Regions from separate parts of the Streptomyces sp. NBC_01716 genome, predicted to be linked through region 3. Evidence: riboswitches for the same ligand, from Rfam matches in the RefSeq annotation. Region 3 holds a riboswitch; each other region holds the start of a gene.
What was found. A riboswitch is a leader RNA that binds a small molecule or an ion and turns the genes downstream of it on or off. The one in region 3 is predicted to bind cyclic di-AMP.

Region 1 (3,200 bases), 690 kb from region 3:
GACGACAGCGGAGACGACCTGATCTCCGGCTTGATCCGGGCCGGCGACGACGGCGAGCACCTTACCGAGAACGAGGCCGCCGCGATGGCGTTCATCCTTCTCTTCGCCGGGTTCGAGACAACCGTGAACCTGGTCGGAAATGGCCTGTACGCGTTGCTTCGCAACCCCGATCAGCGCGAGCGCCTTCAACGCTCCCTCCACGCAGGCGAGAAGGAACTCCTCGCGACCGGCGTCGAGGAACTGCTCCGCTACGACGGACCGGTGGAGCTCGCCACCTGGCGCTACGCCACCGAGCCCGTCGAACTCGGCGGGCAGCGCGTCGCGGTGGGCGACCCTGTCCTCGTCGTACTCGCCGCCGCCGACCGGGACCCTGCGCGGTTCGCCGACCCGGACCGGCTCGATCTGGCGCGGAGTGACAACAAACACCTCGGATACGGCCACGGCATCCACTACTGCCTCGGCGCGCCCCTCGCCCGGCTTGAGGGACAGACCGCGCTCGCCACCCTTCTGACCCGCCTGCCCGACTTGCGGCTAGCGGTCGAACCGTCCGATTTGAGGTGGCGTGGGGGGCTCATCATGCGTGGACTGCGTACGCTCCCGGTGCAGTTCACAGCGGTGGGTGACTGACGGATCGTCAACACTGTGACTTTCACGTGATCTACGCTGCATCGACTTGTGACAGACGTTCGAGTACGGCTACGTTCACGATCGTCCCGGCAGTCACATGCCGGGGTTCACGTCCCAGCAGTCTCACGGAAGGCAACCGCATGCGCTCCGGGAACGGCCGGCACCGTCGGCCCCGTCAGGCCCCCGCCCTTGTCGTCGCGGCAGGGGTGACAGGCTCGGCGATCGCCATCCCGCTGCTCGGCGCGACCGGCGCCAGTGCGGCGGACGCCTCGACCTGGGACCGCGTCGCCGAGTGCGAGAGCGGCGGCATGTGGAGCGCCGACCTCGGCAACGGCTACTACGGCGGCCTCCAGATCTCCCAGGAGACCTGGGCCGACTTCGGCGGTACGGCGTACGCCCCCACCGCCGACCAGGCCAGCCGCACCCAGCAGATAGCCGTCGCCGAGAAGATCCTCGAAGCGCAGGGGCCGAGCGCGTGGCCGACCTGCGCGCTGGTCACCGGGCTCACGGCGGAGCCGGGTACGGACGCGGGCGCCGACGGTGAAGCGGACAAGGCTCAGGGCAACGGGTCCTCCGGAGAGTCCACCCAGCAGCAGGAGACCTCCCCGGAGCCCGAGCCGAGCGAGACGGCCGAGCTGCCTCCCGCTCCCGAGTCGACCCCGTCGTCCGGGCAGTTCGGCCGCGACTCCGCGTCCGAGGCCGAGGAGCAGGGTGCCGAGCCGAGTTCGGAGCCCAGCACCGCCGACGCGGGGAAGGGCAAGCACCGCGGCGAGGCGGCCCCCGAGGCGGGCAAGCCTGCCGGGGAAGCCGAAGCCGGCGAGGAAGGCAAGACGGACGAAGAGCGCGAAAGTGGCCGTCATGCCTCACGGGGTGACAGTTCGACACGCGCCGACGACGTCGCGGACGGCTCGTACACCGTCCGCGCGGGCGACAATCTGTGGGCCATCGCCGACGAGGCGAAGGTGGAGGGCGGCTGGGCCGCGCTCTACCAGGCGAACCGCGAGGTCGTGGGCTCCGACGCGGACCTCATCCTGCCGGGCCAGAAGCTCGATCTGACCGCGAATCAGGGGTAGTTAAGCGGGCTATGTCCGCATCTGAGCAAGTGAGACAAGCGTCTCTTCGCCCCAACTGATGCGGTCTGCCCGGCAACTCGCCCCCTTTCCGTTCCGACCTGCGTAAACAGAGGTTTCCTCGGGGCGGGATGGGCGAATCATCCCGGATGTTCCTTCTTTGAACATCCGGGATGTCTGTGTTTACGGTCTGAACCGCTCGCACCGCGGGCACCGTCGACCGTCACGCCGAGTCCTGCCGTCGGTCGGGGGGAGTACTCGTCGCTTCACGCGCCGAAGGCAGGAGCGGGGGACCCAGGTAAGTGCCGGCCAGTACGGCCGGCTCGGGGTGCAGCCGTGTGCGAGGGGACGTGCAGACGTTCCCGGGTCGCACGGCCGGGCAACTCACTTGGCCCGAACCCGACAGCTCACCTCGCAGGCGTCGGTGAGGAGATCTCGCATGCTGTTTTCCAGCGCGTCCGGCAAGGGCAAGCACCGTCGTCCCTCCAGGACCGTTCGTTACGCCACGCTCGCCGGCATCACCGGTGCCGCCGTCGCGGTCCCGCTGATCGGCGCCACCGCCGCCTCCGCGGCCACCACCTCCGAGTGGGACGCCGTCGCCCAGTGCGAGTCCGGCGGCAACTGGTCGATCAACACCGGCAACGGCTACTTCGGCGGGCTCCAGTTCTCCGCCTCCACCTGGGCCGCGTACGGCGGCACCGCGTTCGCGTCCAGCGCCGACCAGGCCTCGAAGTCCCAGCAGATACAGATCGCCGAGAAGGTCCTGGCGGGCCAGGGCAAGGGTGCCTGGCCGAGCTGTGGCGTGGGCCTGTCCAACGCGTCGAACGACGCGGGCTCGGCCGGCTCCGGCTCCGGCGACTCCGGCCAGCAGCAGGCCGCCCCCGAGCAGACCGAGCAGCCCCCCCAGGCCGCCCCGAAGAAGCAGTCCGCCCCGCGCGCGACACAGGAGCAGCCCGCCTCGCGCACCGAGACGCGCGGCCCGGTCAAGAAGGGCGACGGCGAGTACAAGGTCAAGCCCGGCGACTCGCTCTCCAAGATCGCCGAGACCAAGAAGGTCGAAGGCGGCTGGAAGAAGCTCTTCAAGCTCAACAAGGACATCGTCGAGGACGCCGACGTGATCTTCCCGGGTCAGCAGCTCCACCTGAGCTGACCCTTTCCCCCCTGAACCCCGGCCCGGCGCGCCTCACTCCCCCCGGACGCGCCGGGCCGGGGGCTTCGGACGGTCTCCGGCCCGGGGCTTCGGAAGGGCTCGGCCCAACCTCTGGACATTCGTGCCTGAACGGGCATCGCGGACTCTTTTCGTCCCAGCGGGCGGGCATCTGCCGACCGCCGACCGGGAGCCGGTTAGGCTCATGCCGCAAGGCCAACGCAAGGCCGACGAGGCCCGGCACCCATGAGGCCCTGCACTCCACGCGTCACATCCCAGAAGGAGATGCTCGTGCCGTCCATCGACGTCGTCGTAGCCCGGGAAATCCTTGACTCCCGAGGCAACCCAACGGTCGA
Region 2 (3,200 bases), 2.6 Mb from region 3:
ACCGACGCTGCCGTGACCATGGAGTTCCACCCGCAGCCGACCGCGGGAGAGGCCAGGCCCTGGGCGTTCCCCGCCCCCGAGCGGGGTGCGCTGCCCAACGGCCTGACGGTGCTGCGCTGTCACCGCCCCGGCCAGCAGGTCGTGGCCGTCGAGATCTCCCTCGCCGCCCCGCTGGAGGCCGAGCCCGACGGCCTGGACGGCGTGGCCACGATCATGGCCCGCGCCCTGTCCGAGGGCACCGACAAGCACACCGCCGAGGAGTTCGCCGCCGAGCTGGAGCGCTGCGGCGCCACGCTCGACGCGCACGCCGACCACCCCGGTGTACGGGTCTCCCTGGAGGTCCCGGTCTCCCGGCTGCCCAAGGCGCTCGGCCTGCTCGCCGACGCCCTGCGCGCGCCGCTGTTCTCGGAGAGCGAGGTCGGCCGGCTCGTCACGAACAGGCTGGACGAGATCCCGCACGAGCAGGCCAACCCGGCCCGCCGCGCGGCGAAGCAGCTCTCCAGAGAGCTGTTCCCGGAGACCTCGCGCATGTCCCGCCCCCGCCAGGGCACCGAGGAGACCGTCGGACGCATCGACGCCAAGGGCGTCCGGGCCTTCTACGAGGCGCATGTCCGCCCCGCCACCGCCACCGCGGTGATCGTCGGCGACCTCACCGGTGTCGACCTCGACGCCCTGCTCGCCGAGACCCTCGGCGACTGGACGGGCGACACCACCGAGCCGCGCCCCGTGCCGCCGGTGACGGCCGACGACACCGGCCGTGTCGTGATCGTGGACCGGCCCGGAGCCGTACAGACCCAGCTCCTGATCGGCCGCGTCGGCCCCGACCGGCACGACCGCGTCTGGCCGGCCCAGGTGCTCGGCACGTACTGCCTGGGCGGCACGCTCACCTCCCGGCTCGACCGGGTGCTGCGCGAGGAGAAGGGCTACACGTACGGCGTGCGGGCCTTCGCGCAGGTGCTGCGCTCCGACCCGGAGGGCACGGGCGTCTCCATGCTCGCCATCAGCGGCTCCGTGGACACCGAGTCGACCGGGCCCGCGCTGGACGACCTGTGGAAGGTCCTGCGTACCCTCGCGGCCGAAGGCCTGACGGACGCCGAGCGTGAGACGGCCGTACAGAATCTGGTCGGGGTCGCGCCGCTGAAGTACGAGACGGCCGCGTCCGTCGCGGACACGCTCGCCGACCAGGTCGAACAGCACCTGCCGGACGACTTCCAGGCACGGCTGTACGCGCGCCTGGCCGAGACCGGCACGGTCGAGGCGACGGCCGCCGTCGTCAGCGCCTTCCCGGGCGACCGGCTGGTCACGGTGCTCGTCGGGGACGCCTCGGTCATCCGGGAGCCGGTCGAGGCGCTGGACATCGGCGAGGTGAAGGTCGTCACCGGCTGACGGCACGATCCCGTACGGGAATCAGGACAAAGGGAACCCCGGTGACGAACCTGTCGCCGGGGTTCCCTCTTATGTCCGCATTCATGGGTGGGTTGCCCGAATGCCCTGTGGCGTGCGCTACAAAATGGGCTGTCCGTTTGGTGATTGAAAGATGAACGCCTAGCGTCGGTCCGGCTGTTCGTCAGAGCCCGCCGCGTCCGCGGCACCGGACAGCCATCGCCGAGTCCCCGTCAGGCGCGAGCCTGGGGAGCCGGGGACCCAATCGATGTCCCTGGGGTGAATCGGGATCCTTCGCACCAACCGCGGAGGACCCCGTAGGAGACCTTCCTGCTCCGAACCCGTCAGCTAACCCGGTAGGCGAGAAGGAAGGAAAGGACCAGCCACCTCAATGGCGTTCACCCGTGCCACCGGGAAGCACCGTGCCCGGAACCGAATGACGCGCCGAAGCGCGAACTTCGCCGGCGTCGCTTCCCTCACCGCGGCCGGTGTCATCGGCACCCTCGCGTCCCCGGCGCTCGCCGCCGACGCGGAGGCGACCCTCGCCCAGGAGGCCGTCCCCGAGGCCCCGCCCCGTGCCATCGTCATCGACGACTCGCTCGCCGCGAAGATCGACGCCCAGGCCGACGCGCAGCGGGCGGCAGCCGAGGAGGCCGCGGAAGCGAAGGCGGAGGCCCAGGCCGCCGCGCGCGCCAAGGCCGAGGCGAAGCGCAAGGCGGAGGCCCGCGCCAAGGAACTCCGCGCCGCCAAGGAGCGCGCGGCACGGGCCGCCGAGCGCAAGCGCCTCAACTCCTACCGGCTCCCGGTCGCGGGCTCCTCGCTCACCACCGGCTACAGGACCGGCGGCGCGCTCTGGTCCTCCGGCAGCCACTCCGGCGTCGACTTCCGCGCCGCGTCCGGTACTTCGGTCGTGGCCGTCGGCGCGGGCACCGTCGTCGAGGCCGGCTGGGGCGGCGCGTACGGGAACAACATCGTCATCCGTATGAACGACGGCACGTACACCCAGTACGGACACCTCTCGTCCATCGGCGTCTCCATCGGCCAGAGCGTCGCCCCGGGGCAGCAGATCGCCCTCTCCGGCTCGACCGGCAACTCCACCGGCCCGCACCTGCACTTCGAGGCGCGGACGACCGCGGAGTACGGCTCCGACATCGACCCGGTCGCGTATCTGCGGTCCCACGGCGTGAACGTCTAGGGCGTGTTTGAGAAGTCCCGTCTGGCCCACGACGCCTGGCACGCGCGCTCGCCGCGTTGTCGGAGTCATCCAAGTACGTCCGGTCCATCTACGGGGCTGATCCTCCGCCTTGCGATCGCACGCACCAGACGCCGTGGGCCCCGCCCAGTGGGCGGACGACGCTACTTCTAAAACACGCCCTAGCCACCACGCGACGAAGGCCCCGGCAGGACGCCGGGGCCTTCGCCATACGTGTCAGGCACGTGCGCTCGCGCTTCAGACGGTCTCGGGCAGCTCGTCCAGACCCTCGGCGACCAGCTTCGCCAGCCGGTCCAGCGCGATCTCCGCGCCGTCCGCGTCGGAGAACAGGACGATCTCGTCGCCGCCCTGCGCGCCCAGCCCCAGCACGGCGAGCATCGACGCCGCGTTGACCGGGCTGCCGTCGGACTTGGCGATGGTCAGCGGAACGCCGGAAGCCGTGGCGGCCCGGACGAAGATGGAGGCGGGACGGGCGTGCAGGCCCTCGGCCCAGCCGACATTGACGCGGCGCTCAGCCATGGTGTTGCCCTTCAAGTCACAGTTGTTGTCTAGACCAGTGTCTCATGTGCCCCGGAACGGCCCGGTGCGGCACCCCCAGCCTGCC
Region 3 (3,200 bases):
GCTGTTCGGCCCGTACGGCTTCTACGCGGTGTACGCGGCCTTCATGGTCCCCGCCTTCGCCCTGCTCACCTGGCTGGCGATCTGGACGCGGCAGCGCGAACTGCGCATGGTTTCGGCCGAGTTGCCCGCCTACGCGGCGGCGGGCTGGCTCGCCGAGACCGAGCCGCTCGCCCTGTCCTCGATGCGGGCGCGCTCGATGGCGCGCGATGTGGCGGGGCGCGCGTACGGGCCGAAGGCGGCCCGTACGGTCGGCGAGTACCAGGCGTTCGCGACCGCTCTGGCGTTCCTGCGCCACCGGGCCGGGCGCGGCACGGCTGGGCCCGACTTCGTCGAGCGCGAGCAGGAGTTGCTGCACCACATGTGGCAGCGCCGGGAAACGGCGTCGCCCGCGCTGACGTACGCGGCGCGGGCGACGGGGCGGGTGTGGTCTCCGCCGCCGTACATCGACTACGGCGGCTACAACCCGTACAGGAACTAGGGTCTGTCGTTTGGATCAGGCCGGATCAGGGCGTGAGTCCCTTGCCGCGCAGCCAGCTCATCGGGTCGATGCCGCTGCCGCCCGGGGTGTGCACCTCCAGGTGCAGGTGGGGGCCGGTGACGTTGCCGGTGGCTCCCACGCGTCCGATGGTCTCGCCGGTGGTGACCTTCTGGCCCGCGCCGACGGTCATCGAGGACAGGTGGGCGTACCAGATCTCCGTACCGTCTTCGAGCTCCAGCACCACGCGGTAGCCGTACGAGCCGGACCAGCCGGCCGACTTGACGGTCCCGCCGTGGACGGCCTTGGTGGGCGTGCCCGTGGGGGCTGCGAAGTCCAGGCCGGTGTGCTGGCCGGAGGACCACATGGAGCCGGCCTGGCCGAAGGTGGAGGTGAGCGTGTAGGAGGAGGTGGGGAGCGAGAAGCTGGCGGCCAGCTTCTCCAGGCGCTCCTGCTCGGCCTTGCGTTCGGCCTCTTCCTTCGCCTTGCGCTTCGCCTCGGCGGCCTTCTTCTCCGCGTCGGTCTGCTGCTTCTCGGCCTCTGCCGCCGCCTTCTCCGCGGCGGCCTTCTCGGCGCTCGCCTTCTGGGCGGCGTCGGCCTCGGCCTGCTGCTGCTCCGCCTGCTGGAGGATGCGGGCGCGCAGTGCCTCGCCGGAGTCGGTGGTGCCCTGCTGGGCGTCCGCGACGGTGAGGCCCGCCGTGGTCAGCGGGGAGGGCGTCTCGTCGGTCTTCTTGTCGCCGTCGGACATGAAAGACCCGACACCGGGAAGGGACTTGGCGTCGGGGAGATTGTCCGAGAGCGCGTCGGGAAGTGATATCGAAACCGGCGGCTTGTCCTGCGCGGAGGCGATGCCTCCGGCGCCGACAGCGGCGATGACACCCACTCCGAGGACCGTGGAGCTGCGGGCCAGCGCGTTGCGCTGCTTGGCGACACGGTGCTTGCCGCGTACGGGACGGACGGACTCCGCGGTGGGATTCCATTCCTCCCAGTCCCTGTTGGCCTCGCCGTCGGCGAGATCGGTGCCGGCGAGCCGGCTCCCGGGGCCGAAATGGGCCGGGACGGAGGCTTCGGGAGCAGGCCTGTTGGACGCCACTGGGGCGCTCTCCTTTCCTTCCTTCTCGCCTACCGGGTTAGCTGACGGGTTCGGAGCAGGAAGGTCTCCTACGAGCGTTTCTCGCCGCACGAGGCAGCAAGAGGCGCCCGATTCACCCCAATTGGTGGTTCCCCGGTTTCCTTGCGGAATTCGGCGCGTGCGCACGGTGCCGTCTCTTTCGACGGCTGGGACAACCGCGCTGCGTTATCGAACGTTAATAGACGACGGGGGCTTATTCCAAGCTGTTCCCGGTGATCGTTAGCGAGCACGGCGGGGATCAACCGGGACACAAGCAGGCGCAATCGGGCGAGTTGATCGGCATTCGGACCGTGTGCGATCACACACTCGAACTGACGGTGCGTCAAATGTTATGCGGAGTGGTGTGTCTCAACTACGCAGCGTGGCGGGGGAGATGACATCACGGCACGACCGGCATCGTCCGGCGCCGCTCCGGCTGCCGCGGGGTGGGCCGGCTGATGGCCAGCAGCGCCATGTCGTCCGTACTGCCGCCGCCGGTGTGCAGCCATACGTCCCCGACGATCGCCTCCAGCAGATCGTCGGGACCGGGAAAGATCCGCCCCGCGAGCTGTCCGCCCGGGTCGTAGAAGACGCCCTCAGCGTTGCGCGCCTCGGAGAGCCCGTCCGTGTAGAGGAGCAGCGTCGCCCCTGGCCGGTACGGGACCTCCTCCGCGCGGTCCGGCCACGTCCCCAGCTCGCCCATCCCGAGCGGCAGCGCCGGATCGGTGGGGGCCAGCACGGTCAGCGCGCCGTCGGGGCCGAGCAGCAGCGGCTCAGGGTGCCCGCGGTTCAGTACGCGCACTATGCCCTCGGAATGCGGGACCTCCGCCAGTACGGCGGTGGTGAAGCCCTCGAACAGATCGATCCCGCTGCGCCGCGTGCCTTCGCGCGCCAGCGCACGCTCCAGCCGCCGCGCGACCCCTTCGAGCGTCGTCTCCTGCTCGGCGGCCTCCCGGAAGGCGCCGATGATGACGGCCACGGTCTCGACCGCGCCCATGCCCTTGCCGCGTACGTCGCCGACCACCACCCGTACCCCGTACTCCGTGTCCTGGACGGCGAACAGGTCGCCGCCGATGTACGCGCCCTCCTCGGCGGCCTCGTAGCGCGCGGCGACGTGCAGCCCGCCGATCCGGGCCTCGGGTGTCGGCAGGACGGCGCGCTGGGCGGCCTCGGCGATCACCCGCGCCGAGGCCAGGCGTTCACCGCTGCGGCGTACGACACCGTTGATGGCCAGCGCGAGGACGGAGACGGTGAAGACGGTCAGCGATTCGGTGATCGTGTCGGCCCCGCTTGAGGAGCTGCCGAAGTAACGCAGTCCGACGACGGCGCCGACGGACAGAAGGCCGATCAAGAGAGTGCGCATGAACGAGAAGAAGGGGGCGGCGACCAACGGCGCCGCCGAGAAGAACGGAGAGGCGGTGAAGGCGGTCGGGGTCGCCTGGTCCAGGATGATCCCCGCCACGATGATCAGACCGGGCAGCAACTCCAGGACCGGATGCGCCGGCCGGGAGGCGAGCCGGCCGCGTCCGCGCTTTGGCGGCCGGGGGTCTTCGGGGCCGAAACCGGGCGGGTGCTTCTCGACGGGGTGCGAGCGGCGCCAGGTGGGGTCGTCCG
Region 4 (3,200 bases), 2.7 Mb from region 3:
GCTCATGGAGTACGCGACGACCCGGCCCGTCGACGTCGACACGGCTCGCACGGCCCTGGCCGACGCGGGCTTCGCCGATGCCGAGGTCACCACGGCGGGCCGGCAGGAGCTCTCGGTACGCACCGGGGACACGGGCGAGCGGGCCGAGGCGGCGATCCGCAGCGCCCTGAGCGAGGAGGGCGGACCGACGACGAAGGTACGGGACGACCTGATCGGCCCCAGCCTCGGTGATGAGCTGAGGCGCCACGCGCTGATCGCGCTGGGGATCGCCGTCGGGGTCCAACTCCTGTATCTGGCCGTGCGGTTCAGATGGTCCTTCGCGGTGGCGTCGGTAGCCGCGCTGGTGCACGACGTGGTGATCCTGATCGGGGTCTTCGCGTGGCTGGGCCGTCCCGTCGACGGGATCTTCCTCGCCGCGCTGCTCACCGTCATCGGTTACTCGGTGAACGACTCCGTGGTGGTCTTCGACCGGGTCCGTGAGCTGTGGGCGAGGGCACCCCGCGCTTCCCTGGTGCCGACCGCGCGAACAGCCGTACTGCAGACGGTGCCCAGAACCGTGAACACCGGCATGGGCGCGCTGTTCATCCTCACGGCGCTGGCGGTGCTCGGCGGGGACTCGCTCAGAGACTTCGCGCTGGCCCTGCTCATCGGTATCTGTGTGGGCACGTACTCGTCCGTGTTCACTGCCGTGCCGGTCGCGCTGGCGATGGAGGCGTCCCGCGAGGGGGGTCCGGGGGCGGCGCGGGGGCGGCGTGGCACGGGCCGTTCGCGACCGCTGCCGCGTCGCGGGCGCCCGGCGGACAACGGGGCGCGGGTGTGAGCGTGTGAAGGCCGCCGGCCGGGCCGCGTGTGCGGTCCGGCCGGCGGTCGGTGAGGTGACGGACGCCGCAGGGTCTAGGGCGTGTTTTAGAAGTAGCGTCGTCCGCCCATCGGGCGGGGCCCACGGCGTCTGGTGCGTGCGATCGCAAGGCGGAGGATCATCCTCGTACTGGACGTACTTGGATGACTCCGACAACGCGGCGAGCGTGCGTGCCAGGCGTCGTGGGCCAGACGGGACTTCTCAAACACGCCCTAGTACGGACCGTTGACGTTGTCGATGGAGCCGTAGCGGTCGGCCGCGTAGTTGCACGCCGCGGTGATGTTGGCGACCGGGTCGTAGCTGTCGGTCGACGTGCCGGGCACGTGGTACGCCTCGAACGTCGGGGCGATGACCTGGAGCAGGCCCTTCGACGGGGTGCCGGCCGCGGCGTTGGAGTCCCAGTTGTTGATGGCGCGGGGGTTACCACCGGACTCGCGCATGATGTTGCGGTGGATGCCGTCGTACGAGCCGGGTATGCCGTTCTGCGCCATGACGTCCAGCGCCTCCCGGATCCAGCCGTCGAGGTCGTTGGTGTAGGTCCTGGCGGCGGTCTCGACAGCCTCGGTGGCCTTGCTCTCCGACGCGGTCCCGGTCGACGCGGTCCCCTCGGTCTTGGCCTTCCCGGCGAGCTTCAGCTTCAGGCCGGGGTGGATGAGCGAGGGGTTCTCGCCGACAGCGGCGCGGTTGGTCTTGTAGAGCGCCTGCCAGCCACCGCTCACGGAGCGGGCCTTGGCGATCTTGGCCAGCGACTCGCCCTTGACGACGGTGTGGGTCACCTTCTGGACGGCGGTCGAGGCGGCCGGGGCCGTCTTGACGTGCTGCGGGGCGGGGGCCGCGCCCGCCGTGGTGGCGGTCACCAGGGGAAGGGCGAGTGCTGCGCCGCCCGTGCCGACCGCGATGAGGCGGCGGGCGAGCGGGCTGGTGCGGGTACGGCGGTGCTTACCCTCTGCGGGCATGACGAAATCCTCTCCGTCGCCTGCGAGGTGAGCTGTCGGGTTCGAGCGGGAGATGCCCGGCCGCGATAGTGCGCGACTTCACCCCAAGCCGGTCCGATGTAACGGATCGGCGACTTACCTGGGTCCCCCGCTCCTGCCGTCCATGAGTTGTTGGGTGCGGTTTCCGGACAGCGGCAGGATTCGGCGTTCCGCCCGGAATGACGAGAACGTAAGCGAGAAGGTCCGGGCGAAACAAGTCCTGAATTCACAGCGCCATGCCATTAACGGATCCGGCGCCGGTCAATTCGAATTCGGGCGAGGCGATTCAGGCCTCAACTTTCTTTTGCGGCAGGGGAGGTGGGGCGGGGCGGCGAGAAGCGCGGTCCTTCAAAGCTGTGACACACATCACGGGCTCTCGATGCAACCACTGAAACCCAACACCACCCAGAAAGGGACAAGTTAGGCTCGAAATACCCATAACGACCGCACCACAAAATGGACAAATGAGCTTTTTCCAATAGGGCGGGGCGGGGTGGTTTCCCGGCCCCGCGCCGGCCTGGTCATCCGGCCGGTCTGGGGGGAGCAGCCTGCTCGGCAGACGGCGTGCCCCCCGAGTCACGGCCGAATTGCTCGGGCAGCAGAGCCCTGAGCGCGGAATGTGCGGAACATTCGGAACGTACCGAACAAGCGTCCCCACCCTGGGAGTTGCTTTCAAGAGGCCCCGCGTCAGGGAATGGTCAGGTCCCGTCAGAATTCGGATTCCACCGCAACGGAGAACGCCGTCCTGGGTCCCGGCGACCCGGACGCCGACCGTCGCGAGACTCCGCGTGGGCCAGCATCATGGTTGCCTGCCGCGTGGTCTCGGACTGCTTCGGTGCTGGTCAACTGTGCCCAGTCGTCCGGCAAAGGTGTAGGTGGAGCCGTCCAGCTCCGTTATAAGATACGTACGAAGCGGTTTGTTTTTCAATACCTGTCGTCACAGCCCGACTACAAATCCATGCAAGGCAGGAGGGAGCCCGATGGCGCAGCAAGACCGTGCAATCCGGACCCGCCGGTCGATCCTCGAAGCGGCGGCGGCCGTCTTCGACGAGCGCGGCTACAACTCGGCCACCGTCGGCGAGATCCTCACGCGGGCGGGGGTGACCAAGGGCGCCCTGTACTTCCACTTCACCTCGAAGGAAGACCTCGCGCTCGGGGTCCTCGACGCCCAACTGGCGATCGGACCGTTCCCCGAGCAGAGCAGCAAACTACAGCTGCTCGTGGACCAGGGCATGGTCCTCGCACACCGGCTGCGCCACGACCCGCTGGTCAGAGCCAGTACGGGCCTGGCGCTCGACCAGGGCGCACTCGGCATCAACCGCGGCACACCGTTCGAGTCGTGGGTGGCGCAGAACGAGGACATGCTG

Region 1: it holds a riboswitch for cyclic di-AMP, as region 3 does, so the genes downstream of both, OIE74_RS23710 (transglycosylase family protein) here and OIE74_RS20465 (M23 family metallopeptidase) in region 3, are expected to answer to the same signal.
Region 2: it holds a riboswitch for cyclic di-AMP, as region 3 does, so the genes downstream of both, OIE74_RS09075 (M23 family metallopeptidase) here and OIE74_RS20465 (M23 family metallopeptidase) in region 3, are expected to answer to the same signal.
Region 4: it holds a riboswitch for cyclic di-AMP, as region 3 does, so the genes downstream of both, OIE74_RS08555 (LysM peptidoglycan-binding domain-containing protein) here and OIE74_RS20465 (M23 family metallopeptidase) in region 3, are expected to answer to the same signal.

What each region holds. Positions count from the first base shown of each region.
Region 1 covers NZ_CP109181.1:5,364,126-5,367,325, forward strand. The annotation lists gene OIE74_RS23700 (cytochrome P450 family protein) at 1-627, shown strand, start outside; gene OIE74_RS23705 (transglycosylase family protein) at 768-1,700, shown strand; cyclic di-AMP (ydaO/yuaA leader) riboswitch at 1,959-2,133, shown strand; gene OIE74_RS23710 (transglycosylase family protein) at 2,137-2,847, shown strand; gene eno (phosphopyruvate hydratase) at 3,130-3,200, shown strand, end outside.
Region 2 covers NZ_CP109181.1:2,118,594-2,121,793, reverse strand. The annotation lists gene OIE74_RS09085 (M16 family metallopeptidase) at 1-1, shown strand, start outside; gene OIE74_RS09080 (M16 family metallopeptidase) at 19-1,386, shown strand; cyclic di-AMP (ydaO/yuaA leader) riboswitch at 1,594-1,761, shown strand; gene OIE74_RS09075 (M23 family metallopeptidase) at 1,775-2,578, shown strand; gene OIE74_RS09070 (HPr family phosphocarrier protein) at 2,834-3,115, opposite strand.
Region 3 covers NZ_CP109181.1:4,671,068-4,674,267, reverse strand. The annotation lists gene OIE74_RS20470 (PrsW family intramembrane metalloprotease) at 1-478, shown strand, start outside; gene OIE74_RS20465 (M23 family metallopeptidase) at 504-1,568, opposite strand; cyclic di-AMP (ydaO/yuaA leader) riboswitch at 1,580-1,734, opposite strand; gene OIE74_RS20460 (PP2C family protein-serine/threonine phosphatase) at 1,987-3,075, opposite strand.
Region 4 covers NZ_CP109181.1:1,992,788-1,995,987, forward strand. The annotation lists gene secD (protein translocase subunit SecD) at 1-820, shown strand, start outside; gene OIE74_RS08555 (LysM peptidoglycan-binding domain-containing protein) at 1,072-1,815, opposite strand; cyclic di-AMP (ydaO/yuaA leader) riboswitch at 1,820-1,985, opposite strand; gene OIE74_RS08560 (ScbR family autoregulator-binding transcription factor) at 2,814-3,200, shown strand, end outside.